One region of the Streptomyces sp. SS1-1 genome, then DNA from elsewhere that is predicted to be linked to it. Evidence: riboswitches for the same ligand, from Rfam matches in the RefSeq annotation. Region 1 holds a riboswitch; the other holds the start of a gene.

What was found. A riboswitch is a leader RNA that binds a small molecule or an ion and turns the genes downstream of it on or off. The one in region 1 is predicted to bind glycine.
Region 2: linked by a shared signal. The riboswitch ahead of gcvT (glycine cleavage system aminomethyltransferase GcvT) and the one ahead of gcvP (aminomethyl-transferring glycine dehydrogenase) in region 1 are both predicted to bind glycine.

What each region holds. Positions count from the first base shown of each region.
Region 1 is NZ_WBXN01000004.1:1,036,360-1,050,637, forward strand. Features, by position in the region: gene F8R89_RS05825 (glutamate-cysteine ligase family protein) at 1-468, opposite strand, end outside; gene F8R89_RS05830 (hypothetical protein) at 1,026-1,628, shown strand; gene F8R89_RS05835 (DUF5999 family protein) at 1,960-2,166, shown strand; partial or broken gene gcvP (aminomethyl-transferring glycine dehydrogenase) at 2,384-5,266, opposite strand; glycine riboswitch at 5,440-5,535, opposite strand; partial or broken gene F8R89_RS05845 (PRC-barrel domain-containing protein) at 5,649-6,000, shown strand; partial or broken gene F8R89_RS37330 (DNA polymerase IV) at 6,681-6,986, opposite strand; partial or broken gene F8R89_RS05855 (DNA polymerase IV) at 7,150-8,219, opposite strand; partial or broken gene F8R89_RS05860 (MerR family transcriptional regulator) at 8,264-8,766, opposite strand; gene F8R89_RS05865 (bifunctional nuclease family protein) at 9,191-9,664, opposite strand; gene F8R89_RS05870 (MerR family transcriptional regulator) at 9,750-10,487, opposite strand; gene F8R89_RS37225 (FHA domain-containing protein) at 10,527-11,063, opposite strand; gene F8R89_RS05880 (DUF881 domain-containing protein) at 11,488-12,330, opposite strand; gene F8R89_RS05885 (small basic family protein) at 12,336-12,668, opposite strand; gene F8R89_RS05890 (DUF881 domain-containing protein) at 12,665-13,576, opposite strand; gene F8R89_RS05895 (mannose-1-phosphate guanyltransferase) at 13,675-14,278, opposite strand, start outside.
Region 2 is NZ_WBXN01000004.1:5,029,424-5,043,701, forward strand. Features, by position in the region: gene glyA (serine hydroxymethyltransferase) at 1-1,254, opposite strand, end outside; gene gcvH (glycine cleavage system protein GcvH) at 1,271-1,648, opposite strand; gene gcvT (glycine cleavage system aminomethyltransferase GcvT) at 1,784-2,911, opposite strand; glycine riboswitch at 3,064-3,162, opposite strand; gene F8R89_RS24600 (AAA family ATPase) at 3,333-4,001, shown strand; gene F8R89_RS24605 (enhanced serine sensitivity protein SseB) at 4,080-4,871, shown strand; gene F8R89_RS24610 (enhanced serine sensitivity protein SseB C-terminal domain-containing protein) at 4,990-5,778, shown strand; gene F8R89_RS24615 (ABC transporter permease) at 6,140-7,138, shown strand; gene F8R89_RS24620 (ABC transporter substrate-binding protein) at 7,176-8,948, shown strand; gene F8R89_RS24625 (ABC transporter permease) at 9,018-10,025, shown strand; gene F8R89_RS24630 (ABC transporter ATP-binding protein) at 10,022-11,119, shown strand; gene F8R89_RS24635 (ABC transporter ATP-binding protein) at 11,116-12,396, shown strand; gene F8R89_RS24640 (trimeric intracellular cation channel family protein) at 12,460-13,116, shown strand; gene F8R89_RS24645 (alpha/beta hydrolase) at 13,025-14,251, opposite strand.

The DNA of each region.
Region 1 (14,278 bases):
GATCTGCTCGTTGAGGAGCGCGTAGCGGTCCACCTCGGAGAGGTTCGAGGAGACCAGGTCGTCACGGTCGAGGGTCGGCAGAATGCCGATCATCACGATTCCCGCGTCGACCTCTCCCGCTTTTCGGTCGGCATATGCCAGCGACGTACGGAGTTCCTCGCCGAGCTGGTCGAAAACGCGGCCCTCCAGTCGGTGCGGGGCTATGTTGACCTCCAGGTTGAACATCGCGAGTTCCGTCTGGAAGTCCCGGCTGGCGATGCGCTCCAGCACCTGTCCGTTCAACATTTTCGGCATACCGTCGGCGCCGGCGAGATTCAACTCGATCTCCAGCCCCAGCAGATTCCTGGGACGGTCGAACCGCCGCTCCTCCAGCAGCCGCTCCAGCCCCGTCAGGCACTGCCGCAGCTTGTCGCGGTAGTGCTGACGATCGGACAGGTCGAACCGACCTGCCACGACCTTCTCCCCCATCGATGTCCTCCTCGGATGGGCGGGCCGAGGATCGGCCGCCGGTCTCGCGGGTCAGGTGGGATGATGCCCAGCCAAGGCGATCGATAACGTGCCCGCCCGGGCGTGTGGCCCGCTAGTCTGTTCCGATGTGACCGGTGGCACATTCACCGGGCAAGCGGCACAGCGCGGTTTCCGCGGGTTCACGAACTCGTGAAAAACGCCGACGACAATTGGCCGACCGCGCCCCGGACGTTTTTCGAGGTCATCACCACACCTCCGGCCGGCAATGGGGATTTTCTCCCGCATATCGCCGACCGAATGCACCCTTGCCGTGTACACCAGGATCGGCTAGACGAAACATCATCTGAACAGTCGTCGTATAAACTGCGCTATCAGGCAGAGGGTCGGCACCCGCGGTCCCCGTACCTGTCGTCCAGGTGACGTACGGCAGGCCCGACATCCCCCGCGCTTCAGGACCCCGGCTCCCCGGCATCTCTGGCCTCCCCCCGAGCAGACAGCGCTGTCCGCCCTGCCCCGCCCTCGCGCCATCGTGCCTGTCGAATGAGAGGCGACCCACCATGCCGCTGCACGTTCCCCCGGCTCCCGCGCCCGCCCTGCGCTCCGTCCTGACCGCGCTCGGTTCCCCCACCGCCGTCAGCGAGGCCCGAACTCCCTCCCTGCGCGCCGCGCAGGGGCCCACCACGCCCGAACTCCCGCTGCCGGTCCATGTCCTGGACGAGCTCACGCCGGGAGGCCTGTCCGCGACCCGGCTGGCCGGCTGGCGTTTTCTGATCCGGTCCGGCGAACGCGCGGTGGCCGCGGCCGAGACCCGGCTGACCCCCGACGGCTGGACCTTCTCGCACTTCTTCGAGGGCCCCTACATCACGTCGACCGAGCGCGCGCTGCGCCAGGCCGAGACGCTGCCGCAGCCGTACCAGCCGCGTCTGCTGTCGTTCCCCGGCCTCTACATGCTCACCCTGTGGCTGCACGCCGACAGCACCGCCGACGCCGCCTCCGGCCACCCCGACCCCGCGGACGTCCTCATCCCGCTGGCGCCGGCGCCTCCCGGCATCGCCTCCCACGTCCCGCACCGGGTGGCCGACCTGCTGCCCGTCCTCACCCTGCGGGCCACGCCGACCCCGCTGCCACCCCTGCCACCCCTGCTCGGTTCGCCGGCCTGACCGGCCGAGGCGCGAGATCCGAGGCCCGTGCACCCCGTCACCACTCCTGGTGGCGGGGTGCACGGCGTTCGAGGGCCACCCGGGACTAGCCCCATCAGGCCAGGTGAAACCACCCGAAGGGACAGTGCGGTGGGGATGAACCGCCCGCGCGGGTGACGCGTCCTGAACGAGTGAGAAGCGGTGCTGCCAAATCCCTGCGGATTACCGGCCGTAGGGCAACACTGGGTTCCGACCGACTCGACAACGGGGGGCGGCCATGAGCGAAGCTTCACGCCGCGACACAGCCACACCAGCCATCACATCCGTCACGACAGAGCGAAAGATCCCTTCCATGTGCCAGCACCAACCACCGTGCCCGTCAGCCGACTCCGCCGACCGGGAATCCGCCCGACTCGTGGCGCACCACCCGGAGCAGGGCTGGAGCCTGCTGTGCAACGGCGTCCTCCTCTTCGAGGACACCGGTGAACTCCTGCCGGACGGCCAGATCATCGCCCCGCACCGTCCGCTGGGCGCCGCCAGGGTGGTCACCGCCGCGTAGTCCCGCGGTACCGGGCGGCGCCCGCCGTACGCCCGGAGTTCTTCCAGGGGCCGGTCGCAGACTCCGACTGCGAGCCGGCCCCCACGTGTGTCCGGGCATGCTCACGCACGGTAGCGCCCTGAACGCCCAGCCGTCACAAGGAAGTCGGCAGCCGACCGAAAGGGCTCCGCCCCCGGCCGGTACAGCCGGGGGCGGAGCCCTTCACATCAGGGGACGGTCAGCCCTCGTACGCGTCCATCGGCGGGCACGAGCACACCAGGTTCCGGTCGCCGAAGGCCTGGTCGATCCGGCGCACCGGCGGCCAGTACTTGTCGGCGGCCGACACCCCGGCCGGGAACACGGCCTCCTCGCGGCTGTACGCGTGCTCCCACGCGCCGCCGAGCGCACCGGCGGTGTGCGGGGCGTTGCGCAGCGGGTTGTCCTCGGCGGGCCACTCGCCCGAGCCGACCTTCTCGATCTCCGCGCGGATGGCGATCATCGCGTCGCAGAACCGGTCCAGCTCGGTCAGGTCCTCGGACTCGGTCGGCTCGATCATCAGCGTGCCGGCCACCGGGAAGGACATCGTCGGCGCGTGGAAGCCGTAGTCGATGAGGCGCTTGGCCACGTCGTCCACGCTGACGCCGGTCGCCTTGGTCAGCGGCCGCAGGTCGATGATGCACTCGTGCGCGACCAGCCCGCCCGGACCGGTGTACAGCACCGGGTAGTGCGGCTCGAGGCGCTTGGCGATGTAGTTGGCGCTGAGCACGGCCACCTGCGTGGCCCGCTTCAGGCCCTCGCCGCCCATGAGGCGGACGTACGCCCACGAGATGGGCAGGATGCCGGCGGAACCCCAGGGAGCGGCCGAGATCGGGCCGACGCCCGTCTCGGGCCCGGCCGCGGGCTGCAGCGGGTGGTTCGGCAGGTACGGCGCGAGGTGCGCGCGCACGCCGACCGGGCCGACGCCCGGACCGCCGCCGCCGTGCGGGATGCAGAAGGTCTTGTGCAGGTTCAGGTGCGAGACGTCGCCGCCGAAGTGGCCGGGCTTCGCCAGCCCCACCAGCGCGTTGAGGTTGGCGCCGTCGACGTACACCTGGCCGCCGGCCTCGTGCACCTGCGCGCAGATGTCGGCGACGTGCTCCTCGAACACACCGTGCGTGGACGGGTAGGTGATCATCAGCACGGCGAGCTCGTCACGGTGCTTCTCGATCTTCGCCCGCAGGTCCTCGACGTCGATCTCGCCGTCCTCGGCGGTCTTCACGACGACGACCTTCATCCCGGCCATCACGGCGCTGGCGGCGTTCGTGCCGTGCGCGGAGGACGGGATCAGGCAGACGGTCCGCTGGTCGTCGCCGTTGGCCCGGTGGTAGCCGCGCACGGCGAGCAGACCGGCCAGCTCGCCCTGCGAACCGGCGTTCGGCTGGAGGGAGACCTTGTCGTAGCCGGTGACCTCGGCGAGACGCTCCTCCAGCTCGCGGATGAGGGTGAGGTAGCCCTCCGCCTGCTCGGCGGGCGCGAACGGGTGCAGCTGGCCGAACTCCGGCCAGGTCACCGGCTCCATCTCGGTCGTCGCGTTGAGCTTCATCGTGCAGGAGCCCAGCGGGATCATGCCGCGGTCGAGCGCGTAGTCGCGGTCGGCGAGCCGGCGCAGGTAGCGCAGCATCGCGGTCTCGGAGCGGTGCTGGTGGAAGACCGGGTGCGTCAGGTACTCGTCGCCGCGCAGCAGCGCCTCGGGGAGCGCGTCCCCGGCCGCCGCGTCCAGCGCGTCGATACGGCCCTCGACGCCGAACGCCTTCCACACGGAGGAGACCTGGGACCGGGTGGTCGTCTCGTCGCAGGCGACGGACACGTGGTCGGCGTCGACGAGGCGCAGGTTCACCCCGTGGTCGCGGGCGGCGGCGACGACGTCGGCGGCCTTCCCGGGCACGCGGGCCGTCACCGTGTCGAAGAACGAACCGTGCACGACCTCGACCCCGCCGGCCGACAGGCCCGCGGCGAGGATCGAGGCGTAGCGGTGGGTGCGGGCGGCGATGCCCTTGAGACCGTCGGGGCCGTGGTAGACGGCGTACATGCCGGCCATCACGGCGAGCAGCACCTGGGCGGTGCAGATGTTGCTGGTCGCCTTCTCCCGGCGGATGTGCTGCTCGCGGGTCTGCAGAGCGAGCCGGTACGCCTTGTTGCCGTCGGCGTCCACGGACACGCCCACGAGGCGGCCCGGCAGGCTGCGCGCGAACTTCTCGCGCACCGCCATGTAACCGGCGTGCGGCCCGCCGAAGCCCATCGGCACACCGAACCGCTGCGTGGTGCCCACCGCGATGTCCGCGCCGAGCTCGCCGGGCGACTTCAGCAGGGTCAGCGCCAGCAGGTCGGCGGCGACGGTCACCAGGGCGCCGAGCTCATGGGCCTGCTCGATGACGGGCGTGAGGTCCCGTACGGCACCGGAGGCGCCCGGGTACTGCAGGAGCACGCCGTTGATCTCACGCTCGGCGATCTCGGCCGGGATGCCGTCGCCGAGGTCGGCGACCACGACCTCCACGCCCGTGGGCTCGGCACGGGTCTGGATCACGGCGATGGTCTGCGGAAGGGCGTCCGCGTCGACCAGGAAGAGGCCCTTCTTGTTCTTGCCCATGCGCAGCGACAGGGCCATCGCCTCGGCGGCGGCGGTGCCCTCGTCCAGCAGCGAGGCGCCGGAGGTCGGCAGCCCGGTGAGGTCGGCGACCATCGTCTGGAAATTCAGCAGGGCCTCCAGCCGGCCCTGGGAGATCTCCGGCTGGTACGGCGTGTAGGCCGTGTACCAGGCCGGGTTCTCCATGACGTTGCGCAGGATGACCGGCGGGGTGAACGTCCCGTAGTAGCCGAGGCCGACCATCGAGTCCAGGACCTGGTTCCGGTCGGCGAGGGAGCGCAGCTCGGCCAGCACCTCGGCCTCGGTCCGGCGCCGGCAGGTCGAGCGCGTCCGCGTTCTTGATCACGTCCGGCACGCGGCGGCGGTCAGCTCGTCGAGCGAGCCATAGCCGACGTGGGCGAGCATCTTGGCCCGCGCCTCGGAATCGGGACCGATGTGACGCTGCTCGAAGGGAATCCCTTGCTCGAGCTCGGAGAGCGGAATGCGGTGGGCGGTCATTGCGGAGGCCTCCTGGTCTGACGCGACCTTCGTGGGGCACCACGGCACGGGTACCCGGACGGCCTCCCCCTCTGTCATCTCAACCTGAGAGCTTCACCGGGCGCCCGAGGGTCCCGGCTTTCACCGTCGGTGAGAGCGGGAGCCGTCGACACCCGCCCTGCTTTCAGAGTGACCTCGTCCGTGCGGTACGTGTGCCTGAGAGATTCCGGGGAGGATTTGCTCCTTCGGCGCCTCCGGTGATCTCCGGAGGACTCTCCCGCACGGGGTCAGCAGCCGGTTCCAGCCTACCAGCGGGGTCGCCGCACGAACCTTCGAGTGGCCGCCGTCACGGATCTGGCTTTTCGTAGTGCTGACGGATGACTTGCGACCAAGTGGAGGGACCGTGCAGACCGACATCGATCCGCGCAACCTGATCGGCCGCAAGGCCTTCGACCGCAACGGCACCAAGATCGGCACCATCGACGAGGTGTACCTGGACGACGCGACCGGTATACCCGAATGGGCGGCGATACGCACCGGACTCTTCTCCCGCGACGCCTTCGTCCCCCTGGAGCCCAGCGAACTGGTGGACGGCACCTGCACGTCCCTTCGACCGCGCCCTCATCAAGGACGCCCCCGACTTCGGTGTAGGCCGCCACCTCTCCCCCGAACAGGAACTCCAGCTCTACCACCACTACGGCCTCGACGTGTCTCCAGGCCCCCCACCCCCCGACCACGACTTCGGCACCCTGGCCCACAAACACCCCCGACGACAAAACCCCCCACCCCTGACCCACCGCGCCCCGAGCCCTCCCCGCAGCTGCGCACACTCCCCCTCCGAAGCTGCGCCCGGCCGCCCCATCCCAACTGCGGGCAGTCGTGCCGCTGGGGCGGCACGGGTGGCACAGCGGCACCCCCAAACGCCGCCGCGCTCTCCGCCCCGCCCTCCACCCCCCGGGCCCCCGCCCCAGCCGTACTGGCGCTCCGCTCGCCCACTGCGCGGGCACGGCCCCTCCATAGGCTGCGCCCACCCGACTCGCCGTAGCGGATCCCAACCGTGCCGCAGCCACACACCACCCACCCCAGCCGCGCCGACGACCAACTCCCCAGGGGGGCGATGGCACCGGTACCCGCGACCGCGACGCCGATGACCATGCGGGCCGCCGTGCCGCTGCTCAGTCGGAGCCGGCGGACGGCGACTGCACAGGCACCACCCCGCCATAGCTCCGGGCACCACCCCCCCCAACTGCGGGCACCCGTGCCGCCTCAGCTGCGGGCAGTCGTGCCGCTGGGGCGGCACGGGTGGGCGCAGCGGCACCCGCAAGCGCGGCCGCGCCCCTCCGCCCCGCACTCCAACCCGGGCCCCGCCCAAGCACCGTCACCGTCACCGGCACCGGCACCGGCACCGCAGCCCAGCACAAGCACCCCGCACCCCCTACCCCCGCACCACAGGCGGCGACGCCTCCCCCCGCACACCAGAACCCACCGCTTCCCCCCCACCCGAAACCAACGGCAACGGCTCCGCCACCTCCAACGCCGGATCATCGACCCGAAACGTCCGCACCCGCCCCGGCCCGGACTCCGGCGTCTCGAACCGCACCGTCACCCGCCCGACCCCACTCCCTTGCACCCACCCGGGCCCATACTCGGCATGCCGCACATCGTGCCCCGCATGCCACCGCCGCTCGGCCGCCGCCTGCCCCTGCCCCTCGGCATCCCCGTCACCAGCCTCGGCCGCCACGGACGCATCAGGAGTGACTGCGGCGCCCTCACGCCCAGCCCCAGCCCCAGCCCCAGCCCCGGCCCCAGCTCCAGCCCCACCCCCAGAATCCCCCTCTCCTTCACTCCCGTCCCCCACAACCCCCGCCCCCTCCTCGACACCGCCCCCCGCAACCGCAACCGCCCCCCGCCGCCTGCGCGAACAGATCCTCCTGCGTGTAGTCGGCCAGCCCACTCACCCCGACCCCAGCAACCGCACACCTCCGGTCGTATCCACCCCCTCCAGCAACCGCGCCGCAGCCTCCCGCACCACCGCCGGATCATCCGTCGGCCCCCGCAACGTCTCCGACCGCGTCAACGTCGAGAAGTCGTACCGCCGCACCTTCAGCACGATCGTCCGCCCCGAAAGACCGGCTTCCGCAACCGCCCCCACACACCGATCGGCCAGCCGCTGCACCTCCAGCCCCACCCGCACCCGGTCATGGATGTCCACGTCGTACGTGTCCTCGACCGAGACGGACTTCGCCTCGCGCTCCGCCACCACGGGCCGCTCGTCGTGGGCCAGCGCCATCGCGTACAGGGCGTGCCCGTGCGCCTTCCCCAGCAGCCGCACCAGCTCGTCCTCACCCGCCTCGGCGATCTCCTCGACGGTGTGGATCCCGGCCCGCCGCAGATGGTCCCCGGTGGCCGGCCCCACCCGGGCAGCACCCGCACGGACATCGGCCCGAGCAACGCCCGCTCGGTCCCCGGCTCGATCAGCACCAATCCATCCGGCTTGGCCTGCTCCGAGGCGATCTTCGCGACCATCTTGGACGCCGCGAGCCCCACCGACCCCGCCAGCCCGGTGGCGGCCCGTATGTCGGAGCGCAGCTTCACCCCCACCAGCCGGGCGGACTCGCGTCCCAGGCCACTCCCCCGGCCTCCAGATCCACGAACGCCTCGTCCAGGCTCAACGGCTCCACCAGCGGCGACAGCTCCCGCAGCAGCCCCATCACGCGCTCGCTGACATCCCGGTAGATCGAGAAGCGCGGCACGAGATACGCGGCGTTGGGCGCGAGCCGCCGCGCCTGGGCCATCGGCATGGCGGAGTGCACCCCGAAGATCCGCGCCTCGTACGAGGCCGTGGCGACCACCCGCGCGGCCCCAGCCCGCCCACGATGACGGCCTTCCCCCGCAGGCTCGGCTTGGACGCCTGCTCCACCGACGCGTAGAAGGCATCCATGTCGAGGTGCAGGATGGTGGGCGCGTTTCTCACAGTTCCGATGCTGCCCTACGGCACTGACAACGCCGCTGCGCGCCTCAGACCGCGCGGTTGCGCCGCCGCGCCAGCTCATCGGCCGGGTTGTGCCCGACCAGCGTCTCCCCGGTGTCGATCCGCTCCCCGTGCAGCTGCGACAGCGCGCTCTCGACGTCCCGCCACACCACCCCGACGGCGATCCCGAAGATCCCCTGGCCGCCCTGGAGCAGCGCGTGGACCTCGTCCGGCGACGTGCACTCGTACACGGTGGCGCCATCGCTCATCAGGGTCAGCCGCTCCAGATCCCGGAAGCCCTGCTCGCGCAGATGCTGGACGGCGGTCCGGATGTTCTGCAGGGACACACCGGTGTCCAGGAAACGCTTCACGATCTTGAGGACGACGACGTCCCGGAAGCTGTACAGGCGCTGCGTCCCCGACCCGTACGCGCCGGCCGCACACTGGGCTCGACGAGCCCGGTACGGGCCCAGTAGTCCAGTTGCCGGTACGTGATCCCGGCGGCCGCGCACGCCGTCGGACCCCGGTACCCGATCTGCTCGGATGCCATGGACGCCGCCCCTCCGCCGCTGCTCGGCACGGCCGCCGGTCGTGGCGGGGCGTGATCGGCCGCACCGCCCTGGCCAGCGCCGCCGTGAAGCGGGTACGGGCCGCTCGCCCCGAGGCCGCGCTCGGGTGCACCCCCAGCCGTACCGCCGCCGCTGCTTCTCACGCCGACCTCCGTCCTTGACCTGCCTTCTCGACGGTAGGCAGTCACCGGGGGTGCGTCAACGATCGCCACACTCGGCACGCCGAGTGATAATCACCCTACGAGTGGTTTCCCGTGCCCCCGCCGCGGGGAAAGGCTAGCCGAATGCGCCCGAACCGGGCCCCATGACACCCTCCCTCGCCCGTGGCACATGCCCGGAATCCGGGCCGGGACGGGCCGTGGGCCGCGCGCTCCGGACCAGGCCGGGCGGGCCGCCCACGCCGTCTCACTGACTGCTGGTGCCGAAGTCCTCCGGCGAGATCTGGTCGAGGAACTCGCGGAACTTCTCCACCTCGTCCTCCTGCTCGTCCGGGATCGCGATCCCCGCGTCGTCCAGCACACCGTCGCTGCCATAGATCGGCGTTCCGGTGCGCAGGGCCAGCGCTATGGCATCGGACGGACGGGCGCTCACCTCGACCCCGCTGGCGAAGACCAGCTCGGCGTAGAAGACGCCCTCCCGCAGATCGGTGATGCGTACTTCGGTGAGCTCCTGGCCGACCGCCTCGAGCACGTCCTTGAACAGATCGTGGGTCAGCGGTCGGGCGGGGGCCATGCCCTGCTGGGCGAAGGCGATCGCCGTCGCCTCCCCGGGCCCGATCCAGATGGGGAGGTAGCGGTCGCCTCCCACTTCACGCAGGAGCACGATCGGTTGGTTGGAGGGCATTTCGACCCGGACACCTACGACATCGAGCTCGTTCACACAGCAACCCTAGGCCGTGCTCGGGACGTTTGGGTAGTCGGGCCCGGAACGGGTGGCCGATCCGGCCGATCCGTGCATACGCCGCTCAGGGCAGCCGCACGCCCAGCGCCGTCTGCATCAGCGCTGCGTGCAGCCGGACGGTGAGCCCGGCCAGTTCCTTGGCCCTGGCCTCGGCATGAGCCCTGGTCTGCGGGTTGCGGTGCCGCTTCAGCGGCGCGACGACCTGCTCCACGAGTCCGGCCTCACGGTCGGCGGCGGCCTTCATCACCCGCAGGTGCCGCGGCTCGATGCCGAAGCGGCCCAGCTCGGCCACGAGCGTCGCCACGGTCACCGCCTCCGCGTCGTAGGCGCCGTCCGGCAGGGGGGTGATCAGCCCGTACGACTCCCACTCGGCGAGCTGCTGCTCGGCGATCCCCGCCGCGGCCAGCAGCTGCGCCCTCCCGAGGCGGGCCGCCGTACGCTCCTCGACCGGCTCCAGGACCCCGTCGCCGTCACGCTGCCGGCACAGCGCTGGCAGGGCCGCCGCCTCACCGCGCTCCATGGCGTCCAGATGCTCGCGGATCACCTTCAGCGGCAGATAGTGGTCCCGCTGCATCCGCAGGACGTGGCGCAGCCGCTCGACGTCCTGCTGGCCGAATTTGCGATAGCCCGAGGGCGTCCGGCGCGGCTCGACCAGCCCTTCCGACTCCAGGAAACGGATCTTGGAGATCGTGACGTCAGGGAACTCCTCGCGGAGCACGGTCAGCACCGTGCCGATGCTCATCGGCCGACCGTCCGTGGCGGCGGCGCCGTTCCCGGCACCGCCGCTCGGTGTTTTCAGCATGGACCTTCCCTGGGTCTCCCCGGACGGGTCCGGGGGAGGTCAGAAGCCCCGCTGGCTCGCGTAGAAGACCAGCCGGTACTTGCCGATCTGCACCTCGTCGCCGTTGTTCAGGGCGACCTGGTCGATCCGCTCGCGGTTGACGTACGTGCCGTTGAGGCTGCCGACGTCGGCCACCGTGAACGAGCCGTCCTGGGCGCGGCGGAACTCCACGTGCCGACGCGAGACCGTCACGTCGTCCAGGAAGATGTCGCTCTGCGGGTGCCGCCCGGCCGTGGTCAGCTCACCGTCCAGCAGGAAGCGGCTGCCCGAGTTCGGTCCACGGCGCACCACCAGGAGCGCGGAACCCACCGGCAGCGCGTCGACGGCGGCCTGTGCCTCAGGGGAGAGCGCGGGAATCTGCGTCTGCCCCGTGGTCTCGGCGTCGTAGGCCTCGATGCCCGAGATGGAGATCGTCGACGTCGTCTCGGACGGGCGCTCGGGCGCCCCGCCGGCACGCAGCGGCGCGCCGCAGTTGGAACAGAAGCGGCTGTTCTCCGCGTTGCGGTTACCGCACCTCGTACACACCAGGGCCGACATCGGGGAAAACCCTCCACCCGTACTCGAGGTTGACGGTTGCCCGAAACCTATGTCGCCGGACTGGCCAGGGTCAACCGACGGCGCGCCCTGACCTCCGGAAATGTCGCCGCCCGGTCCAGGCACCTGGTCCCTGAACAGAGGGCGCTGCCCTTCCTCGTCCCCTTGTGCGCGGTGACGAGTGGTCGCGTTCTCGTCTCGCGCACTCTTGCCGAACAGCTTCCCAAACAACTTCACGGGCGATTCCCCTTGACCGAAACAGACCCGCCCGTGGGGCAGGACGAACCCTGACTGAACCTACTGGCCGACCCGGACATCTTCACAACGTCCGTCTCCGCCAGACAGTTTCCACCACGCACCACCCAATCGGTGCGCCGACCCCCCGCAACCTCATGCCCTTGCCGGAAGTCCCCCATGCACCGCCGGATCACCGGGAGGACGACCGAGCGTAGTCAGGCCGCTTCGCCGCTCGCAAGGCGTCCACAACGATCTTGTCAGACCGCTCGATGGTCACGGTGGCCTGCTCCTTCTCCAGTGTCTGGACCACGCCTCCCGGGATGTTGAGGGCCGGCTCCAGATCCTGCGGTTTGCCGATGACCTTGAAACGATACGGGGCGTTGATCTTGTTCCCGTCGACGCTCACGGTGTTGCCCGCGTCGGACAGATAGGTGCCGGCGACGATGCGGACACCGTTCACCTGCATCGCCTCCGCCCCGGCCGCGCGCAGCTCCTGGATCGCGTCGAGCAGCATGTCCGCCTCGACCGTCCCCTTCGTGTCGTCGATGGTGATCGTGATGCCAGGTCCCTCAGCGGCCACGGTGCCCGCCAGGATGCCGAGTTGCTTCTCCTTCTCGACGGTCTGCCTGCGGGCCTCCTCGGCCTGGTCGGAACTGTTCTCCAGTTCGTCCCGCTGCTTCTCGAGACCTTGCTTCTCGTCCTCAAGACGCTGAGTGCGGTCATCGAGTTCATCGAGGATGCGGACAAGATCTTCCTGGCGTGCTCCGCGCAGCGCGCTGTCGCCGTCGCTGTTCGAGGCGACCTGGACCGCGAGACCGAAGCCGAGCCCGAACAGCAGCAGCGCCACGATGAGTTGGGCGCGGCTCACCCGCGGCGGCCACAGGCCCTTCACCAGCCGCTGCCGGCCGGTCAGCTCCGCCGGGCGGTCACCGTCCTCCTCAGGGGCCTCAGGAGCCTCTTCGGGGTCGGTGTGCACCTCCTCGGGCAACTCCTCGCGCAGCCGGTTCTCCGGGGTGCCGTCCTGGTTGCTCATCGGCGTCACGCCCGGAAGACGTGCCGGCGGATCGCGGCGGCGTTGGAGAAGATCCGGATGCCGAGCACGACGACGACGCCGGTGGACAGCTGCGCGCCCACGCCCAACTTGTCGCCCAGGAACACGATCAACGCGGCCACGACCACGTTCGACAGGAACGACACGACGAAGACCTTGTCGTCGAAGATGCCGTCGAGCATGGCCCGCAGACCACCGAAGACGGCGTCGAGAGCCGCCACGACGGCGATCGGCAGATACGGCTCGACGACCGCCGGAACCTCGGGCCGGACCAACAGGCCGGCCACGACGCCCACGACGAGGCCCAGTACGGCGATCACGATGTGCCCTTCTCAGTTGTCTCGGTGTTCGGCTGTGCTGTACGGACGATCACGCTCGGAGCCGCGGGCAGGCGGAGGTCCTCCTGCGCGGAGATGCTGGTCCGGATGCCGAAGTTCTCCTGCAGGGCGTTCAGGTACAGGCCGTCGGCGCTGTCCTGGAAGGCGCGGCTCAGCCGCTCCCCGTCCCCCACCGCGAGCACCGTGTACGGCGGCACCAGCGGCCTGTTGTCGACCAGTATCGCGTCCCCCGCGGCCCTGATCGCGGACAGGGCGGTCAGCCGTTGCCCGTTGATCGAGACGGCCTCCGCGCCGGACTCCCAGAGTCCGTTGACGACGCGCTGCATGTCGCGGTCGCGCACCCGCCCTGTGTCCGAGAACCCGGACGACCCGCGCGCGTCTCCCCCGGCGGCGTCGCCCGCCTCCTTGGCGTCGTCCACGACCAGCTTCACGCCCGGCCCCGTCACCTCGACGGCACCGGACAGGATGCTCACCAGGTCGGCCTGCTCGCCGTGACCGGCCGACTTGAGCGCCTCGCGCTGCCGCGCGCTCACGTCGGCGCGCAGCTCGTCGACCGTCTTCTCCAGCTCGTCCGCCGCCTCGGTCTCCTTCTCGACGCGGTCGACGAGCTCTTCACGCTCCTTGGCCACGACGGGCGCCGCCACGCGCGCCTGCGCTGCTCCCACGGTCACCACGAGCGCCGCGAGCACGAGGCCCACGGCGAGCCCCAGCTTGGCCCGCAGCGTCTTGGGCAGCCCTCCCTCACCGGCGGCCTTCTTGCGGGCGGCGGCCTGCGCGTAGCCGTCGTCGAGACTGTGGTCCATGACGTTGGTGAGCAGCGACATGGACGCGTCCGGACGCGGCGGGCGCGTGGGTGTGCTCCGAACGGGGGGCTGCGGCATGCCGCACATCGTCGCACGTCGCCGCCGATACTCCGAATGGCCCCACCGCGTGTGCCGGACAGGCCCCTTTCAGGGGTACCTGTCCGGCACGCGTGCTTACGCGGGACTCAGCGTCCGGCGCTGTCCACGACCGCCGCCCACTCGTCGAGCAGCGCCTGGGCGGACGCGTCGTCCGGGCCCTCGGCCCACAGATGGGTGACCGCCTCGGCCGGGTCGGGCAGCACCATCACCCAGCGGCCGTCCGTCTCCACGACCCGCACACCGTCGGTCGTATCGACAAAGCGATCCCCGGCGGCCTCGACGACCCGACGCATCACGAGCCCCTTGACGGCCCACGGGGTCGCGAGGTCCCGCTTGAGGACGTGCGCCCGCGGGATCCGCGCGTCGATCTGGCTGAGCGTGAGCTGCGTACGCGCCACCAGACCGATCAGCCGCACGAAGGCGGCGGTGCCGTCGAAGACACTGCTGAACTCCGGGATGATGAAGCCGCCGCGGCCGTCACCACCGAAGATCGTCGCCTCGTCGCCGCCCACGCGGGTCAGGTCGTCGGGCGACGTCGTCGTCCACTCGACCTGCGTCCCGTGATAGGCGGCCACCTGCTCAGCGATCCTCGTGGTCGTCACCGGCAGGGCCACGCGCCCGCTCCGCCGCTCCGCGGCCACCAGGTCGAGCATGACGAGCAGGGCCCGGTCGTCCTCGACGATCCGCCCC
Region 2 (14,278 bases), 4.0 Mb from region 1:
CGGGTGCTTGTCGGCGAGCGCCTTCACCCGGGCCTTGAGCGCCGCGGCGTCGTACGACGGCTTCAGCGTCTCGGCGATCACGTCGGCGACCTCGGTGAAGTCCTCCGCGGTGAAACCGCGGGTGGCCAGCGCCGGGGTGCCGATGCGCAGCCCGGAGGTCACCATCGGCGGCCGCGGGTCGTTCGGGACCGCGTTGCGGTTGACCGTGATCCCGACCTCGTGGAGGCGGTCCTCGGCCTGCTGCCCGTCCAGCTCGGAGTCCCGCAGGTCGACCAGGATCAGATGCACGTCCGTGCCGCCGGACAGCACGTTCACCCCGGCCTCACGGGCGTCGGCCGCGGTCAGCCGGTCCGCGAGGATCCGGGCGCCCTCGACCGTGCGGCGCTGGCGCTCCTTGAACTCCTCGGAGGCGGCGACCTTGAACGAGACCGCCTTGGCGGCGATCACGTGCTCCAGCGGACCGCCCTGGAAGCCCGGGAAGACGGACGAGTTCAGCTTCCTCGCGAAGTCCTTGCCGCGGGCCAGGATGATCCCGCCGCGCGGACCGCCGAGCGTCTTGTGGGTGGTGGAGGTGACCACGTCGGCGTGCGGCACCGGGTTGGGGTGCAGCCCGGCCGCGACCAGACCCGCGAAGTGGGCCATGTCCACCCACAGGTAGGCGCCGGTCTCGTCGGCGATCCGGCGGAAGGCCGCGAAGTCCAGCTGGCGCGGGTACGCCGACCAGCCCGCGATGATCACCTTCGGGCGGTGCTCCTTGGCGAGGCGCTCCACCTCGTCCATGTCGACCAGACCGGTCTCGGCGTCCACGTGGTACGCGACCACCTGGAACTGCTTGCCGGAGAAGTTCAGCCGCATCCCGTGGGTGAGGTGACCGCCGTGCGCCAGGTCCAGACCCAGGATGGTGTCGCCGGGCTGGGCCAGCGCGAACAGCGCGGCCTGGTTGGCCGAGGCGCCCGAGTGCGGCTGCACGTTGGCGTACTCGGCGCCGAACAGCTCCTTGACCCGGTCGATCGCGATCTGCTCGGCGACGTCGATGTGCTCGCAGCCGCCGTAGTAGCGCCGGCCGGGGTAGCCCTCGGCGTACTTGTTCGTCAGGACCGAGCCCTGCGCCTCCATGACGGCGAGCGGGGCGAAGTTCTCCGACGCGATCATCTCGAGGGTGGACTGCTGACGCTCCAGCTCCGCGTCGAGCGCGGCGGCGACCGCCGGGTCCAGCTCGTGCAGGGGCGTGTTCAGAAGGGAGTTCTCAGACATGGGGGACTACGGCTCCTCAGCCGGCGGTGTGGGCGTCGTACTCGTCGGCGGAGAGCAGGTCGGCCGGCTCCTCCGTGACGCGCACCTTGAACAGCCAGCCGCCCTCGAAGGGGGCCGAGTTCACCAGGGCCGGGTCGTTCACCACGTCCTCGTTGATCTCGGTGACCTCGCCGGTGACCGGGGAGTACAGGTCGGAGACGGACTTCGTCGACTCCAGTTCGCCGCAGGTGTCACCGGCGGTCACGGTCGAGCCGACCTCGGGGAGCTGGGCGTAGACGACGTCGCCGAGCGCGTTCGCCGCGAACTCGGTGATGCCGACCGTGGCGACGCCGTCCTCGGCGGTCGCGAGCCACTCGTGCTCCTTGCTGTAACGCAGCTGCTGGGGGTTGCTCATGGCCTGAATTCTCCTGTACACGCGGGAGTGCTGATGAAGGGGGGACGGGGGACACGGACATGGCGGCGGGCGTGCGCGGTCGCACGCCGCCCTGCCAGTCTGTACGCGCGGCGTCGCTCGTGCCGCTCGCGGGTCCTACTTCTGGCGCTTGTAGAACGGCAGCGCCACGACCTCGTACGGTTCGTGGCTGCCGCGGATGTCCACGCCGACACCGGGGGTGCCCGGCGCCGCGTGCGCGGCGTCGACGTACGCCATGGCGATCGGCTTGCCCAGGGTGGGGGAGGGGGCGCCCGAGGTCACCTCGCCGACGACCTCGCCGCCCGCGACGACCGGGTACCCGGCGCGCGGGACCCGGCGGCCCTCGGCGACCAGGCCGACCAGGACGCGCGGCGGGTCCGTCTCGGCGCGCTCGGCGGCCTTCCGCAGCGCCTCGCGCCCGACGAAGTCGCCCTCCTTCTCGAACTTCACCACCCGGCCGAGCCCGGCGTCGAAGGGGGTGAGCGAGGTCGACAGCTCGTTGCCGTACAGCGGCATGCCCGCCTCCAGGCGGAGCGTGTCCCGGCAGGACAGGCCGCAGGGGACCAGGCCGACGCCCTCGCCGGCCTCGGTCAGCGCCTGCCACAGCGCCACGGCGTGCTCCGGCTTCACGAACAGCTCGAAGCCGTCTTCGCCGGTGTAGCCCGTGCGGGCGATCAGGGCGGGCACGCCGGCGACGGTGCCGGGCAGGCCGGCGTAGTACTTCAGGCCGTCGAGGTCGGCGTCGGTGAGGGACTTCAGGATGCCGGGGGACTCGGGGCCCTGGACGGCGATCAGCGCGTACGCGTCCCGGTCGTCGCGGACCTCGGCGTCGAAGCCGGCCACCCGCTCGGTCAGGGCGTCGAGGACGACCTGGGCGTTGGAGGCGTTCGCGACGACCATGTACTCCGTCTCGGCGAGCCGGTACACGATCAGGTCGTCGAGGATGCCGCCGTCGGCCTGGCAGATCATGGTGTAGCGGGCCCGGCCGACGCCGACGGAGGCGATGTTGCCGACCAGGGCGTGGTTCAGGAAGGCGGCCGCCTGGGCGCCGGTGACCGTGATCTCACCCATGTGGGACAGGTCGAACAGGCCGGCCCGGGTGCGCACCGCGTTGTGCTCGTCGCGCTCGGAGCCGTAGCGCAGGGGCATGTCCCAGCCGGCGAAGTCGGTCATGGTGGCGCCGAGCGAGCGATGCAGGGCATCGAGCGCGGTACGGCGCGGTGCGGAGGCTGCGGTACTGCTCATCGGTCGGTCTTCTCCAAGGGCAGACGGGCGAGGAAGGTCCTCCCCATCTGTCATCGGAACCTGAGAGGTTCGCCACGACCCCCGCGGGGGAGGTTCATGGCTTGCACCTTGGGTGGAGCCACCGCGTACGGCGGCCCGCTTTTCAGATGTGCCTCGCCCGCGCGGTAACGGGGCCTGAGAGATTCAAGGGAGGGACTTGCTCCTTCGGCGCCCCGGCGGCGTACTGCCGGGGACTCTCCCGCGCGGATTCAAACGGCCGGTATGCAGTTGGCGCCGCCATCATCGCATGCCCGGCCCCCTCCGCCCCAGGCCACATCTGTAACCGGTCTGTGGCGGTGAGCGAACGAAATCGGAGGCGAGACTCCATTACCTTCTCTTTACGCACGGTGGGGACGGGGAAGCCTGTATGCGGAGGAGGACGATGCCGGTGAAGCGCACCTCGGCGTACGCCACGACCTCGGGCGTCGCCCTGCCCGGTCAGCCGGCCGCCCCCGCCGCCGAGACCGTCGCGCCCGCACCTGTCGTCCGCGATCTGCGCGAGCGCTCCGGCCGCGGCCCGCACGCCCTGCTCTTCGGCCCGCGCGACCTCGTCGTGATCACCGGTCTGCCCGGCAGCGGCAAGTCCACCCTGATGCGGCGGACCGTGCCCGGCGCGCGCGTCGACTCCCAGGACACCCGGGACCGCTGGGACGCCCGGATGCCCCGCCTCCTGCCCTACGCGCTCTACCGCCCCCTGGTCCGCCTCTCCCACTACGCCGGGCTGCGCCGCGCCGTCCGTGGCGGGGGCGGGCTCGTCGTGCACGACTGCGGCACCCAGGCGTGGGTGCGCGGCTGGCTGGCCCGGGCGGCCCGGCGCCGCGGCGGCGTCCTGCACCTGTTGGTGCTCGACGTCGACCCGGACACCGCGCTGGCGGGACAGCGCGAGCGCGGCCGGGGCGTCTCCCGGTACGCCTTCCTGCGCCACCGGCGTGCCGCCGCCCGGCTGATGCGCGCGGTCACCGCCGGCGACCTGCCCCGGGGCTGCGGCTCGGCGGTGCTGCTCGACCGGGACGCGGCCGCCGCGCTGCGCCGGATCGGCTTCACCGGCTGACCGGGCCCCGCCGGACGGCGGGGACCCCGGTAGCCTTTCGACCCTCAGACGTGATTCACAGCAGGCGGTCACCCACAGATGGACTTCGCAGCGGATCTCCCCGCGGACTTCCCGGCAGGCTCACCTCTCCACCCGCACGGCGGCTGGCCCGGCAACGAACTGGAGGAGGTGCTCTCCGCCTCCCTCGGGCAGCCCTCGGCAGGCGCCCGGATCGTGGAGGTGCTCGGCCGCAGCTTCGTCTGGGTCCCGCTGCCCAACGGCGGTGGCCCGCACAGCGGTCCGCTCGACCTGCCCGGCATGGAGATCGACGGCCAGGGCTATGTCCCGGTGTTCTCCTCCGAGGAGCAGTTCCGGCAGGTCGTCGGCTCCCACATGGCGTACACCGTCGCCCCCGCCGTGGAGTTCGCCCGAGGGCTGCCCCCGCACGTGGGCATCGCCGTCAACCCGGGCGGTGTGGTGGGCGTTCCGCTGCCCCCGGCGGCGGTGGCCGAGGTGTGCCGGGCGGGCCGTTCCCCGCTGGACGGGCCCGCCTCCGGCGGCCGCGTCAAGCTCTACGAGCCCGACTGGCAGGACGACCCGGTCGACTTCCTGTCCGCCGCCTCCGCCGAGTTCGCCGCGATCGGCGTCGTCGCCACCGCCCGCCGCTGCCTCGCCGCGATCGAGACGGGCCCGCCGGTCATGTTCGTCGGCGTCGAACTCACCCACTGGGAGGGCGATCTGAGGGCGGCCCCCACGGACGCCCTGGGCCGCGCCCTCGGCCGGGTCCCCGTGCCCTGGCCGGTCAACCTGGTCCTCCTCGACGTGGCCCAGGACCCGGTCATCGAGTGGATGCGGGCGAAGGTCCGCCCCTTCTACACCCGCGAGCCCTGAGACCCCCGGCGCAGCGCCCAGGATCCGAACGGCAGGCCTGAGAGCTGTCCCGCCGGGAATGAGGGGACAGCCCTTAAGCTGGGATCGAAGCCATGGTTTCCCGAAGGGGCGGTAAAAGGTGAGCGCGAGCGGCACAACCTCGACCGGGCAGGTCGAGCACATGCTGCGCCAGGTGACCCCCGGGCGCTACGACGCCTACGAGGCCCTCCTGCGCGCGCTCGCCACCCCGGCCACCGGCCAGGTCTGGATGCTGTTGTGGCACGGTCAGGCGGGCTCCCCGGACGCCCAGTACGGGAACATGGAGGTCGACGGGCACGGCTACGCCCCGTGCGTCACCTCCGCCCAGGAGCTGTCCGCCAGTGGCTGGAACCGCAGTTACGAGGTCGTCGACGGGCTCGACGTGGCCCGCACCCTCTACCCCGACCACTACGGCCTCTGGCTGAACCCGCACGCCCCCGGCGGCGGCGTCGGCATCCCCTGGCTCGACCTGCGCCGGATCGCCACCGGCCTGGACCGCCAGCCCGCGGGCCCGCTGCGGCTGTCGGAGCCCGCCATCGAGATCCCGCAGTTCTACGCCCTCCTCGCGCAGAACGCCCACCGCACCCCGGCCGTGCGCACCCTGCGCCGCGCCTGGGTGCAGCCCGCGCTCGGGGCGCCGTATCTGGCGATCGGCCTGGACGTGTACGACACCAGCCCGCCCGCGGTCGACGCGGTGCGCTCGATGATGCTCCAGTCGGTCACCGCGGTTCCGGACGGACTGCCGGTCTCGACCGTCGCCCTGGCCGACGAGGACGACCCGGTGGCGCTGTGGATGCGGGCGGCCGCGCGGCCGTTCTACGACCGCGAGGCGCACGCCCCCGCCCCCGCCGGAGGCTATGGCTACCCTCCGGCACAGGGCCGTTACTGAGCATTCACTTGACCTTGCGCCGTTTCGTCCCATCCCCCTCTGTCGCAGGTGTGAGCGCCTTCCCGGCACGGTTTCGCAGGTGAATCTCCGCGCGTAGATGCGATCGGAAGGTCCTGGTCCGCCCGTATACGCCCCAACTGGTGCGCGTCCGGCCCCTGTTACCCACTGTTCGGATAACGGAATCCCCCAAACAGCATCACGGTTGCGCATCCTTTCCCCGTTGGCTCTGGCGACTGATCACTCCCGCATTGAAGACTCCCCGCTAGGCAGGGCCGGTCGGCCCTGTGTGCGAGTGAGAGCAACCGCTACCGCGGCAGCCAGGGGGGTCGGCAACCGCCGGCCGAGAGGGGTCAATTCCACTGTGACCGCACCGATCGAGACAACGGGAGCGGAGGCTGGAGCACAGCCTGAGGCCGTGCTCTCCGGGATCGAGAAGAGCCAGATCGAGGGGCGCTCCCTGGGGCAGATCGCCTGGTCCCGCTTCAAGAAGGACAAGGCGGCCGTCGCCGGCGGCGTCATCGTCGTCCTGCTGATCCTGCTCGCGATCCTGTCGCGTCCCATCCAGGCGATGCTCGGCCTGGACCCCAACGCCCTCAACCAGGACCTCATCGACCCCAACACCTCGCTGCCCAAGGGCGACTTCGGCGGCATGAGCTGGGACCACCCGCTGGGTGTCGAGCCGAAGTTCGGCCGCGACATCGCCACCCGCATCCTCGAGGGCTCCTGGGTCTCGCTGGTCGTCGCCTTCGGCGCCACGCTGCTGTCCAACACGATCGGCGCCATCCTCGGCGTCGTCGCCGGCTACTACGGCGGCCGGGTGGACACGATCATCAGCCGCCTGATGGACACCTTCCTGGCCTTCCCGCTGCTGCTGTTCGCCATCGCCATCTCGGCCACCCTGCAGGGCGGTGCCTTCGGCCTGGAGGGCCTGCCGCTGCACATCAGCGTGCTGATCTTCATCATCGGTTTCTTCAACTGGCCGTATCTGGGCCGCATCGTCCGCGGCCAGACCCTGGCCCTCAGGGAGCGCGAGTTCGTCGACGCCTCCCGGGGCATGGGGGCCAAGGGGCCGTACATCCTCTTCCGGGAGCTCCTCCCGAACCTGGTCGGCCCGATCATCGTCTACTCGACGCTGCTCATCCCGACGAACATCCTTTTCGAGGCCAGCCTGAGCTTCCTCGGTGTCGGCATCCAGCCCCCGCAGGCATCGTGGGGCGGCATGCTCAACCAGGCGGTCGACTTCTACGAGGTCGACCCGCAGTTCATGATCGTGCCCGGCCTCGCCATCTTCGTCACCGTCCTGGCGTTCAACCTGCTCGGCGACGGTCTTCGTGACGCTCTCGACCCGCGCAGCCGCTGACCCGCGGCCGCATCGAGAGACCCAGAGATTTCCAACAATGGAGGGGAAGCAGACCATCATGCGAAGGTCAGTGCTGGCCGCGGTTGCGGTCGTCGGCAGTGCGAGCTTGCTGCTTTCGGCCTGCAGCAAGGCCGATGACAAGTCGGACAACAACGGATCGAAGTCGGCTGGGGCCAACGCCGCGACCAAGGACGTCGTCAACGCCTCCACCCAGAAGGGTGGGACGGTCACGTACGAGTACTCCGACGTCCCGGACTCCTTCGACCCGGGCAACACGTACTACGCGTACATGTACAACCTCAGCCGGCTCTACGCCCGCCCGCTGATGACGTTCAAGCCGGGCGCCGGCGAGTCCGGCAACGAGCTGGTCCCGGACCTGGCCTCCGCCCCGGGCGAGCCCAGCGACGGCGGCAAGACCTGGACGTACAAGCTGCGTCCGGGCCTGAAGTACGAGGACGGCACCCCGATCACGTCCAAGGACGTGAAGTACGCCGTCGAGCGCTCCAACTTCGCGCGTGACGTGCTCTCCCTCGGCCCGAGCTACTTCCAGCAGTTCCTCGAGGGCGGCGACAAGTACAAGGGCCCGTACAAGGACAAGAGCGACAAGGGCATCTCGTCCATCCAGACCCCGGACGACACCACCATCGTCTTCAAGCTGAACCGCGCCTTCCAGGAGTTCGACTACCTGGTCGCCACCCCGCAGACGGCCCCCGTGCCGAAGGCGAAGGACACCGGCGTCGACTACGTCAAGAAGATCGTGTCGTCGGGCTCCTACAAGTTCGAGAGCTACCAGGAGGGCAAGGAAGCCGTCCTGGTCCGCAACGAGAACTGGGACGCCAAGACCGACCCGCTGCGCAAGCAGTACCCGGACAAGGTCGTCGTCAAGCTGAAGGTCAACGCCGAGACCATCGACCAGGACGTCATGGCCGGCAAGGCCATCGACCTCGGTGGTACGGGCGTCCAGGCCGCGACCCAGGCGAAGGTCGTCAACTCCTCGGACCAGAAGGCCAACACCGACAACACCTACGGTGGCCGCCTGGTCTACATGGCGATCAACACCAAGCTCGCGCCGTTCGACAAGGTCGAGTGCCGCAAGGCCGTGGAGTACGCGGTCAACAAGGTCTCCGTGCAGACGGCCCTCGGCGGCCCGATCCGCGGTGACATCGCCAACACCGTCCTGCCGCCGGACATCCCGGGCTACCAGAAGTCCGAGCTGTACGCCACGCCGGGCAACAAGGGCGACGTCGCCAAGGCCAAGGAGCAGCTGCAGGCCTGCGGCAAGACGTCGATCAACACCAACATCTCGGCGCGCAGCGACCGTCCCGCGGAGATCGACGCGGCCACCGCGATCATCGACTCGCTGAAGAAGGTCGGCATCAACGCCAGCCTGAAGCAGTTCCCGTCGGGCAAGTACTTCACCGACGCCGCGGGTGTCCCGAAGTTCAACAAGAAGCAGAACATCGGCCTGCACATGATGCAGTGGGGTGCCGACTGGCCGTCCGGCTACGGCTTCCTGCAGCAGATCCTGCACAGTGACGCGATCGGCGAGTCCGGCAACACGAACCTGTCGCAGCTGGACAACAAGGACGTCGACTCCCTGCTGGAGAAGGCGATCGCCAGCGAGGACCAGGGCGAGCGCGACAGCCTCTACGCCGAGATCGACAAGAAGGCGATGGAGGAGGCGGCCCTCGTTCCGCTGACCTACTTCAAGGTCCTGCTGTACCGCCCCGCCGGCTTCACCAACCTGGTGTCCACCGCGGCCTTCAGCGGTCAGTACGACTACCTCAACATCGGCACGACCAAGAAGTAGCCCCGGAAGGCAGGTGAAGGCTTTGGTGCCCGCGGGCCTCGCGGCCCGCGGGCACCAGCGCCGATCCCCGTGATCTCGTACATCCTCCGCCGGACGCTCGCGGCAGTGATCCTGCTGCTGGTCGTCACCGCGGTCACCTTCGCGATCTTCTTCCTGCTGCCCAGGCTCGCCGGCCAGACGGCCGACCAGCTGGCGCAGCAGTACATCGGGAAGAGCCCCACCCAGGCCGACATCGAGGCGGTCAAGCAGAACCTCGGTCTCGACCAGCCCGTGTACGTCCAGTACTGGGACTTCATCAAGGGGATCGTCTCCGGCGCCACCTACGACCTCGGCCCCACCACGGCGCACTGCAGCGCGCCCTGCTTCGGCTACTCCTTCAAGACGCACGTCGAGGTCTGGCCCCAGCTCACCGACCGGCTGCCCGTGACGGTCTCCCTGGCCGCCGGTGCCGCCGTGCTGTGGCTGGTGGGCGGTGTCACGGCCGGTGTGATCTCCGCGCTCAAGCCGCGGTCGTTCGCCGACCGGACGTTCATGGGCATCGCCCTCGCGGGTGTCTCGCTGCCCATGTTCTTCACCGGCCAGCTCGCGCTGTTCCTCTTCACCTTCCAGTGGCCGATCTTCGGCCGCGAGTACGTCCCGTTCACCGAGAACCCCTCGCAGTGGGCCAACACCCTCTTCCCCGCGTGGTGTTCGCTGGCCCTGCTGTACTCGGCCATCTACGCCCGGCTCACCCGCTCGGGCATGCTGGAGACGATGAACGAGGACTTCATCCGCAGCGCCCGCGCCAAGGGCCTGCGGGAGCGGAAGGTCGTGGTCCGGCACGGTCTGCGGGCCGCGCTGACGCCGATCATCACCGTGTTCGGCATGGACCTCGGACTCCTGCTCGGCGGTGCCGTCATCACCGAGACGGTGTTCTCCCTGCACGGCATCGGCGAGTACGCGGTGCAGTCCATCCGGGACAACGACCTGCCGCCGATCCTCGGCGTCACGCTCCTGGCCGCCTTCTTCGTCGTACTCGCCAACTTCCTGGTGGACCTGTTGTACGCCGCCGCCGACCCGCGGGTGAGGATCTCGTGACCGAACTCTCCAAGACCGGTGCCGCAGTGGGGGAGCCCGTGAAGGGCGCCTCCGACGCGTCCACGGCGTTCCTCGATGTCCGTGACCTCAAGGTGTACTTCCCGACCGACGACGGTCTGGTCAAGTCCGTCGACGGGCTGACCTTCTCGCTGGAGAAGGGCAAGACCCTCTGCATCGTGGGCGAGTCCGGCTCCGGCAAGTCGGTCACCTCCCTCGCGGTCATGGGCCTGCACCGGCTCGGCGCACGCGGCAAGAACGTGCGGATGTCCGGCGAGATCTGGCTCGGCGGCAAGGAGCTCATCTCCGCCGACCCGGACGAGGTGCGCCGGCTGCGCGGCCGCGAGATGGCGATGATCTTCCAGGACCCGCTGTCCGCGATGCACCCGTACTACACGATCGGCAGCCAGATCGTGGAGGCGTACCGCGTCCACCACGACGTCAACAAGAAGACCGCGCGCAAGCGGGCCATCGAGATGCTCGACCGGGTCGGCATCCCCGAGCCCGGCAAGCGCGTCGACAACTACCCGCACGAGTTCTCCGGCGGTATGCGCCAGCGCGCGATGATCGCGATGGCGCTGGTCAACAACCCCGAACTGCTCATCGCGGACGAGCCGACGACCGCCCTGGACGTGACCGTCCAGGCGCAGATCCTCGACCTCATCCGCGACCTGCAGAAGGAGTTCGGCTCCGCGGTCGTCCTCATCACGCACGACCTGGGCGTGGTCGCCGAGATCGCCGACGACGTCCTCGTGATGTACGGCGGCCGGTGCGTGGAGCGGGGCTCCGTCGCCGACGTCTTCGAGCGGCCGCAGCACCCCTACACCTGGGGCCTGCTCGGCTCGATGCCGCGCATCGACCGGGAGACCTCGGAGCGGCTCATCCCCGTCAAGGGCCAGCCGCCGAGCCTCATCAACGTCCCGTCGGGCTGCGCCTTCCACCCGCGCTGCCCGTACGCCGACATCCCCAAGGGCGATGTCACCCGTACCGTGCGCCCGGAGCTCCAGCCGGTCGGCAGCGGACACTTCTCCGCCTGCCACCTCTCGGCTGAGGACCGCACGCGGATCTGGACCGAAGAGATTGCGCCGAAGCTGTGAGTGAGACGAAGAAATCGGACGCGGCCGTCCCGGCCCAGGCGCCGGCCCCCGCCGCCGAGCGCGAGGTGCTGCTGAAGGTCGAGGGCCTGCAGAAGCACTTCCCGATCCGCAAGGGCGTCCTCCAGCGTCAGGTCGGCGCGGTCAAGGCCGTCGACGGCATCGACTTCGAGGTGCGCAAGGGCGAGACGCTGGGCGTGGTCGGCGAGTCCGGCTGCGGCAAGTCGACCATGGGCCGGGTCATCACCCGCCTCCAGGACCCGACGGGCGGCTCGATCCACTTCGAGGGCAAGGACATCACGCGGCTGAACACCGCGGGGATGCGCCCGCTGCGGCGGGACATCCAGATGATCTTCCAGGACCCCTACGGCTCCCTGAACCCGCGGCACACCATCGGCTCGATCGTCTCGGCGCCGTTCCGGCTCCAGGGCGTCGAGCCCGAGGGCGGGGTGAAGAAGGAGGTCCAGCGGCTCCTGGAGCTGGTGGGCCTGAGCCCCGAGCACTACAACCGCTACCCGCACGAGTTCTCCGGCGGCCAGCGCCAGCGCATCGGCATCGCCCGGGCGCTCGCGCTGAAGCCGAAGCTGGTCGTGGCGGACGAGCCGGTCTCCGCGCTGGACGTCTCCATCCAGGCGCAGGTCGTCAACCTCATGGACGACCTCCAGGAGGAGCTCGGCCTCACCTACGTGATCATCGCGCACGACCTCTCGGTCGTCCGGCACGTGTCGGACCGCATCGCGGTGATGTACCTGGGCAAGATCGTCGAGCTCGCCGACCGCACCTCGCTGTACGAGGCGCCGATGCACCCGTACACCAAGGCCCTGATGTCGGCCGTGCCGGTGCCGGACCCCAAGCGCCGGGGCGCCAAGAGCGAGCGCATCCTGCTCCGCGGGGACGTGCCCTCGCCGATCGCCCCGCCGCCCGGCTGCCGCTTCCACACGCGGTGCTGGAAGGCGACCGAGGTCTGCCGGACGGTGGAGCCGCCGCTGCTGGAGCTGCGGCCCGGCCAGCGCGTGGCGTGCCACCACCCGGAGAACTTCGAGGACCAGCAGCCGCAGGACACGGTGCTGCTCACCGCCGCCAAGGAGGCCGCCGAGCTGGTGGCCGACGAGGTGCTCGCGGAGTCGGCGCAGACGTCGGCCGCGGTGGCCGCGGAGGTCCTGCCGGTGAAGGAGAAGGCCGCCGAGCCCGCTGCGACGGACGTCGAGCCCGCCGCCGAGGACCCGGAGCCCGCAGCCGAGGCGCCCTCCGAAGCCCCCGCCGAGGGTGACGACAAGTAGCCACGCCACGGCCCCCGCCTTCTTTTGTAAGGCGGGGGCCGTTTGCTGCGTAAGAATGTACGGGTGCTCCAGCAACTGTTCACCCCGTCCGTCCAGCACACGCTCGACCTGATCGGAATCTTCGTGTTCGCGATCTCGGGCGCCCTGCTCGCGGTCCGCAAGAACTTCGACGTCTTCGGCATAGCCGTCCTCGCCGAGGTCACGGCCCTGGGCGGCGGACTGTTCCGCGACGTGATCATCGGCGCGGTGCCGCCCGCCGCGTTCACGGACCTGGGGTACTTCCTCACCCCGCTGCTCGCCGCGCTCCTGGTGTTCTTCCTCCACCCGCACGTGGAGCGCATCCAGACCGGCGTGAACGTCTTCGACGCGGCGGGCCTCGGCCTGTTCTGCGTCGCCGGGACGGCGAAGGCCTACGACTACGGGCTGAACCTCACCGCCTCCGTCGCGCTGGGCCTCGCCACCGCCGTCGGCGGCGGTGTGCTGCGCGACGTGCTGGCCAACGAGGTGCCGTCCCTGCTGCGCTGGGACCGCGACCTGTACGCCGTCCCCGCGATCGTCGGCGCCTCGCTGACCGTGCTGTGCATCCACTACGACGCCCTGACCCCCGTCACCGGCACGGCCGCGGCGGTCACGGCCTTCGTGCTGCGGCTGCTCGCCATGCGGTTCCACTGGCGGGCTCCGCGAGCGTGGAACCGGCGCTCGACCGTGCGGGAGGAGTAGCGCGGGGCGAGTCCCCGGCGGTCATCACCTCGCTCAGCCACTGGAAGGCGGGCACCACCTGCGGCTTCCACAGCGCCATGGTGTGGCCTCCGGCGCCCGGCGGGACGAACACCACGTCCACGCGCGTGGGCGGCCGCGCGGCGCGGTCGAGGGCCTGCGCGGCCTCGTACCCGTCGCCGGGCTGCCCGGACAGGTACAGCGCGACGGGCGGCGGCGCGGGGGAGCGGGTCAGCAGCGTGTACGGGTCGTTGGCGGCGCGCAGCGCGGGCGTGCGGGCCGCGAGCGAGCCGGCCTCGGCGGCGGGGTCGTTGTACCCGGACAGGCTGACGGCGGCGCGGTAGCGGTCGGGGTGGGCCACGGCCAGTTTGACCGCGCAGTGCCCGCCCGCCGAGTAGCCGGCCACGGCCCAGCCCTCGGGCGCGGCCCGCGCCCGGAAGTTGTCGGTGACCATCTTCGGCACGTCCACGCTCAGCCAGGTGTCGGCGTTCACCCGCCCCGCGATGTTGGCGCACCCGGTGTCCACCCCGGGCAGCAGGTTGGTGCGCGGCGAGACGAGGATGAACGGCTCGATCCGCCCCGCGCGCATCAGCGGCGCGAGCTGCTCGGTGGCGTCCATCGACCCGAACCACGCCTTCGAGGAGCCCGGGTAGCCGGGCAGCAGCTCGACGACCGGGAACCGGTGATCCCGGTAGGCGGGGTCGTCGTACTGGGGCGGCAGCCAGACGTTGACCTCGGCGTGGACCCCGGACACGCGGCCCTCGAGCTGGGTGACGAGCACCCCGCCCTCGGCGCGCATGCCGGGCCCCCGGCCCCGTTCGAAGGTCTGGCGGACCCGGGGCAGGGTCTCCAGGGCTATCCCGCCGGTGCCGCTCGCGCCGAGGTCGACGGCCTCGCGGACGTGGTCGCCGGTCCCGAGGAGGTCGTCCCAGCTGTCGTAGAGCTGGTTGGAGTTGTTGACCAGCGTGAAGACCAGGGCGACCGCCGTGGCCTGGGCGAACAGCAGCATGGCCAGGCGGGCGGCGGCCCGGGCGAACCGGGGTCCGGGCACCCGTGACCAGAGGGCCAGCGGCAGGGCGACGGCGGCGGCGCACAGCACGGCGAGCGTGACGAGGAACGGGGTCCCGGTGAGACTCATGTCCTCATAGAGGGGCGAAGCGGGCCC